2 regions of the Bacillus sp. JST-5 genome follow, and region 2 is predicted to be linked to the other one. Evidence: predicted binding sites of a transcription regulator. Region 2 holds the regulator's gene; the other holds the start of a gene.
What was found. Region 2 encodes NrdR, which represses ribonucleotide reductase genes. Its sites were predicted from a motif close to AACACNATATATNGTGTT; they were not measured.
Positions count from the first base shown of each region.

Region 1: AC3ASS_RS01100 (vitamin B12-dependent ribonucleotide reductase) is a predicted target of NrdR. The motif match lies at 1,612-1,629, and genes of this name have one in related genera.

Region 1 covers NZ_JBYLHW010000002.1:76,146-79,576, forward strand. Annotated here, with positions in the region: gene AC3ASS_RS01100 (vitamin B12-dependent ribonucleotide reductase) at 1-1,519, opposite strand, end outside; gene AC3ASS_RS01105 (lipoate--protein ligase family protein) at 1,786-2,622, opposite strand; gene AC3ASS_RS01110 (rhodanese-like domain-containing protein) at 2,796-3,176, shown strand; gene AC3ASS_RS01115 (4a-hydroxytetrahydrobiopterin dehydratase) at 3,247-3,431, shown strand, end outside.
Region 2 covers NZ_JBYLHW010000005.1:29,049-32,479, forward strand. Annotated here, with positions in the region: gene dnaI (primosomal protein DnaI) at 1-230, opposite strand, end outside; gene AC3ASS_RS02485 (replication initiation and membrane attachment family protein) at 243-1,631, opposite strand; gene nrdR (transcriptional regulator NrdR) at 1,748-2,206, opposite strand; gene speD (adenosylmethionine decarboxylase) at 2,368-2,748, opposite strand; gene AC3ASS_RS02500 (glyceraldehyde-3-phosphate dehydrogenase) at 3,137-3,431, opposite strand, start outside.

The DNA.
Region 1 (3,431 bases), on a different contig from region 2:
TTTTTGTTTTGCGATCGACCATTTTTGCTAAATTGATAGCCGCTAAGTTACATACGGAATACGGGGCTAACGGTTGTTCGCCACACGGATTTGTCGCAACGACTTTTTGACCGTAAGCTTTCGCATTGGTCATGTCATTAGCATTGTCAATAAAGAAAATTCCTGGCTCTGCAGAATAGGTTGCACAAATATTAATTAAATTCCAAAGTTCTTTTGCTTTAATTTTACGATATGTTTTCACACGGTACCCTAATTTCTCCCACTCACGAACATCCCCAACTTCATGCCAATGTTCGTTGTAATAATCCATTTCTTCTTCCGTATACGATTCAATGTCTGGAAACTTCAATTCGAATTCTCCATCTTTTTCAACCGCATCCATGAATTCTTTTGTTAAACATACCGATATATTCGCACCCGTTAAAAATTCAGGATTATGAACCGAATATGTTCCACCGGTTCTTAGTTTATCTTCTGCTTCTTTAATAATTTCTTCGCTAAAACCGCCGTATCCTGGAATATTTTTGTAGTTAATAATTCCTTGGTACATCGCTTTTTCTGTTTCTGTTAGAGGAGTAAATTTTAATTTTTCTTCCGCGGCTTTTTTAATTTGCTCATCATTTGTATTCTCAATTAAAAATCTTAAGATGCGAGGATTTTGCATTTTTGAAATGATGAACTCGATAATATCTGGATGCCACACCGCTAGCATGATCATTTGTGCTCCTCTTCTAGATCCACCTTGTTCAACTAAGTGTGTAAGTTTTGCGATATCATCCAGCCAAGAAACCGAACCAGAAGACTTTCCATTAACTCCTTTGGCTAAAGCATTTCGTGGACGTAATGTCGAACCATTGGTACCAACACCACCGCCGCGGCTCATAATTTCCATCACTTGTTTTCGGTGTTCAGAAATCCCCTCTCTTGAATCTTTAACAAATGGCATTACGTAACAATTGAAATACGTAACTTCCGTACCAGCTCCTGCTCCATATAAAACACGCCCTGCCGGTACAAAATTGAGTTCAGAAAGTTCTTGGTAAAATTTTCCAAACCATTCTTTCCGTTTTTCTTCCGTTTTCTCAACATCTGATAAACCTTTAGCATTTCGTTTAGCAATTTGTTCGTAATAGACTTCCAACGGTTTCTCAATGACATCGAGTGAGCGTACAATAATTCCCGATTCGATTTCTTCCTTATGATCGAGAACTCCTCGATACTCTTCCTCAATGAAAACTTTTGCTTTATTATTTTGTCTATCTATATCAAGTATGTACCCTAAACCTCTTGCTGGAAATTTAGGATCTTCCTTTATTGTTAAGACAACTAAATCACCTTTTGTTAACGTAATTTTTTCTGTATCTTTAAAGGAATAACGATCAATCATCACAAGTCTTGAGACACCTTTGAAGGATAATTTCATATCCGGGGTAATCGGATGGACTTGTGGAAATAAACGAATCGCTTCATTCAATTGTTCGATATTCAGTTTTGGTTTCTCCATCTCCTTAATAATCATTGACATACAAACATCTCCCTTTTCTATTACTATTAGAAGAAATATCCATGGTGTCTATTAAATTAGTTTAAACTTATCATATGTCCTAACGAAAATCAATATATAGTGTCATTAATTTTTATCAATATCAATATATTGTGTTTTTAGGCATATTCGTCGAAGTTTGTCAAGCGTATTTCCGCCTATTTTCTGAAAAAATTTTTTGACTTACAAAAAAAACGCTGTTTTCATAGTCAAATGATTGACTTTGAAAACAACGATATCTTTTATCTTGAAAAATTCCATTCCTCATTTTCATAGCGGTTTTTCGCTATGGAATGTACGAACGATAATTGTTCTTTCGTCAATTCTAACGGTTTTAACTCAATTTCTAAGCCTGTTTCAAAACCTTTTTTAAATGCCTGTTTTGCCTGATCAAACGTAACGTTTTCATTTTTTAATTCGTTGATTGCTACAGCTTTATTTTTGAATGACTGTTTCATTCTTTCTTTTACTCTCTCATTTGGATATTTGAATAAAGAGAATAGTTTATCCTCATCAATATCCAATAGGATAGAACCGTGTTGAAGGATCACACCTTTTTGACGCGTTTGTGCACTTCCAGCAACTTTTCTTCCTTCTACAACTAGTTCATACCAGCTTGGAGCATCAAAACATACAGAAGAACGTGGATTTTTTAGAACCTCCCTTTCTTCCTCTGTTTTCGGTACAGCGAAATAAGCATCCAATCCTAAGTTTCGAAATCCTTCTAAAATGCCCGTAGAAATCACTCGATATGCTTCCGTTACGGATGCTGGCATTTTCGGATGCTCCTCTGTAACAATCACACTGTATGTAAGTTCATGTTCATGAAGGACACCTCGACCTCCTGTTGGTCTTCTAACAAATCCTAATCCCAATCGTTTAACTGCTTCCATATCAATTTCTCGATCCACTTTTTGAAAATAACCTATGGAAAGACTTGGAGGAGACCAACCGTAAAAGCGGATTGTCGGGCCAATTTGACCTTCACTATGCCATAATAAGAGAGCTTCATCTAACGCCATATTAAAAGAAGGTGAACAAAAACCGCTATCAATAAAATTCCAAATTTCTTTTTTCATGTTTAACACCTTTTTTCTATCATTTGCATTTACTCATTCTAGCAAAATTAGCAAAAAAAATAAAGGATAACACCTTCCATATAAAAATAGAAAACTATACAATTTCCTTTGCTCTTTTTTCCTATCAACTATATAATAAATATTGTCTTAGCAAGCGGAAAGGAGTACTCAATATGGGAAAATATATTGCATTACTGATTATAATTGCCCTTATTATTTATTATGCTTACACATGGTACATACGAAAGAAAAATGTAAAAGTATTGACCCAAGAAGAATTTATTAAAGGCTATCGTAAAGCTCAATTAATTGACGTAAGAGAACCGAATGAATTTGAAGGCGGACACATTTTAGGTGCAAGAAATATTCCGCTATCTCAATTTAAAATAAGGATGAAAGAAATTCGTCCTGATAAGCCTGTTTATTTATATTGTCAAGGTGGAGCGAGAAGTTCTAGAGCGGCATTAATGCTTTACCGTAAAGGATATAAAGAGTTGTACCAGTTAAAAGGCGGATTTAAAAAATGGACAGGTAAAATTAAATCTAAGAATTAAACATCTTTAAGAGATTCTTCATAAACGAGAATCTCTTTTTTTCATAGTTATTGATAAGGGGGATGGGACAATGAAATTAAATGAGCTAGAAATTCAAAAACGTCTTGCTATCCTAGAAGGATGGAAATTGACAGATCAACGTTGGATTGTGAAAAAATATCGGTTTCATGATTATTTAAAAGGTGTGGAATTTGTTCAAAAAGTTGCTCAGCTTTCCGAAAACGTCAATCATCATCCGTTTATTTCTATTGATTA
Region 2 (3,431 bases):
TGACATTCTCCAAGACTATTGCACTGAGAGCAGTTCTTCGATTGTGTAATATATTCATAAAGTTTCGTTAAACTACGATCAAGTATTTCTGATGTAATTTGACTAGAATGTTTTTTCAAAAATAGCCGAACCTCTTCATTTTGCAATATTTCCATTTTCATTTTTTCATATCGGGCAAGAAATCCCTCACTGTTGGATAACTTTTGAATCGTTACACCAATTTTCTCCAAGGGAATCATCTCCTATTTTTTATATTTCTTTAAGCGCTCTTCCATTTTCCGTTTTTCTTCTTCAAAATCAAATGTCTCATCAGTTGACTCATTTGATTTTGCCGTTTGCCGAAATTCATCTTCTTTAAACCACTCAGGAACTTTTTCTGAGCGAATCGGTTTAGCCACCTTTGATGAAGGTTTATTTTTTTGGTTTGCCCACTCCATATATTGTCGGTGCTCTTTTTTTGCTAAGTTCATAGCCTCTTGCACCGTTTTTATTTTTTTCCGTGCCCAATGACTGGCGATTTTTTGAACGTAGCTTTTATGAAGTTTCATATCTGTTTTCAATAAAACATATTGAATGAGAACATTTGTAACACCAGGTGGCAATTTTTGTTGGAACATAATTTCTTCAATGAGTTGAAGATCTGCTTTTGAAGGTTCAGCCCCATTAGAGATGTCCTTTAATACTTGTCTCGGACTGACAGTTTCTAAATATTGAATGAGACGTACTTCTTTTGGATCATTTGAAACATTTTCAGACAATAAGGTCCTCGGTTGGGTCCGGTCAATGAGCATTGGTAATTCTTCAGAACGTTCTAACTGGTACCAGTCGCGTGCTGTTTTTCTCAATTGTTCAATATCAATTTCATCTTTTTCGTTAATAACGGTAAAAACAATATTTTTCATTTGGATATGATCAATCCCGTAAAGAAACGCTAATTTGAGAATCGCATCTTTCACAGTTGGAGTAATCGCACTTTTTGGAATAATATGGTCGCTTAAACCTGCTAAAAATAGATCAAAATTAAACGTTTCTGGGAAAACAGTAATCGTTTCAGCTTCAGGTTTCTCAATAAAACGACTTCCAATATGGTTAAACAGATCTTTGTCTTGACTTTCTGTCATCATAGAACTGGAAGTAAAAACTTGTTGAAACTCTCTCGTCACATTTTCATATTCTTCAACTTGAAATGGTCGATCGGCGAAAAATTGTTTCAAACGACGATACAACTGATTCCCAATCTTTTTATATAAAAAAATATTTAACATACTATCGGAAAAAAATTGTTTCGGTGAGAGAGGCGGTTGCAAATAATATACATATTGTTTTGAATCATCTTCTTGTTTCACATACGTTTTTAAAAGTCCAATCGCTTCCAGTTTTAGTCTGGCATCATATATTTCTTGAAGACTTAGTCCTAATAAACTCATTAAATGATAATGGAGTGAAGGTTCTGACCATAGCCGATTTTCTTCCACTTGGCTAGATAATGTGATATATAAACTAAGACATACCGGCCCAATAAGCGGTTGATATAAATAGGATAATACTTTCCGATCAAGATCATGAAAAAAACCGTCCATCGTTACGATATAACGATCTCCAGGTACGACTTCTGTCCAATGTTGTACCATTATCATTCAAACCTTTCTTATTCATTCCTAAATATGAAAAGCGCTCCGACATTTTAGGATCTTATCCCGAATGGTGGTCAACCTAAAATGCTTCAGGCGCTTAAAGGATTGCTTATTTATTTTTGCTTCGTAATTAAGTCTTTAAGCTCTTCTATAAATACATTTATATCTTTGAACTGTCGATACACGGAAGCAAAGCGAACGTAAGCTACTTCGTCAACTTTTGCTAACTTGTCCATCACCATTTCACCAATACTGTCACTTTTAATTTCAGATACTCCTATGTTTCGAAGCTCTTTTTCTACTTCATCGGCAATTTGTTCTAGTTGTTCTAAAGAAACTGGACGTTTTTCACATGCCTTAATTAAACCACGTAAAATCTTTTCACGACTAAATTCTTCACGTGTTCCTTCTTTTTTTACAACAATAAGAGGAATTTCCTCAACTTTTTCAAAAGTTGTGAAGCGATAGCTACATTTTTCGCATTCTCGTCTTCTACGTATTGATTTACTATCTTCGACAGGTCTTGAATCTAGTACCCTTGATCCAATATATTGGCAAGACGGACATCTCATCGATTAGACAGCTCCGATCATAATAATTTCTGATTAATCAAATCTATATATCATTATTTTACTAATGAATCAAGGGAAAATAAAGTATTAAAAAATGGTTTGGATATTTTAGGGAATTAAAAAAGAGATGCACGAGTTGTACATCTCCGCGTTTTTTCCTATTAAAGTGAAATGACTTCTTGTTTTTTAACTTGAACAGATCCCATTCCACGAGGAATTTCGATTGTTTCAATTTTTTTAGCACCAAGAGCATTAGCAATGTAATCTGCCGCCACATTTGGATCTAAATTACCGCAAGTATAAACGTCTATACTTGCATAACCATGCTCCGGAAAGCTGTGAATCGTTAAATGTGATTCAGAAATAATAACTACACCACTTACACCTTGAGGAGCAAATTTGTGAAACGCTACTTCACGAATTTCTGCACCAGACTTTAAAGCAGCCTCAACAAAAATTTTTTCAATTGATTCCATGCTGTTCAATTTGTCGAAGTTACATCCCCAAAGCTCTGAAATAACATGACGACCCATAGTTTCCATATTGGTTTCCCCCTTACATATTTTTTACTAATAATGAAAAAGTGAATGATACTATCAATGAATAACTACCACGGGGGAAAGTTAGTCCTAAGAGGTCCTAACCCTTTAAGTAGTTATTATTACTGACAGTTTATAAAAGTTCACGAAAATTAGTATACTTTGTTTATATTTTTTTTGCAATAGAATACGACATATTTTTCAATTATCGAAGCGATTGCCATATATTTATTATATGAAAGTAAATCACAGCATGTAAGTTAGCGTTTTTTTATTCACTATATATAGTACTTCTTGAAAAATAAAAAATGAAAAGAATATTAACTATAAAAAATCGATTTATTCAAAAACTCATAAAAAATCCCCAGGCTTTCCCGGGGATTTACGTTCATTAAACAGATTCCACTTTCACCTTTGAAAGTAATTCTTTTGCAACGATATTAACTAAATCAACAACTCTGCAAGAGTAACCCCATTCATTATCATACCATGCTAGTACTTTCACTTTGTTTTCACCAATGACCATCGTTGATAAGCTATCAATAATGGCAGAATGAGGATCTGTATTAAAATCAATGGACACAAGTGGTTCGTCTGTAACATTTAAAATTCCTTTTAAAGAGCCTTGAGAAGCAGTTATAAATGCTTCGTTCACTTCCTCAACTGTTACATTCCTCTTTAAGTCT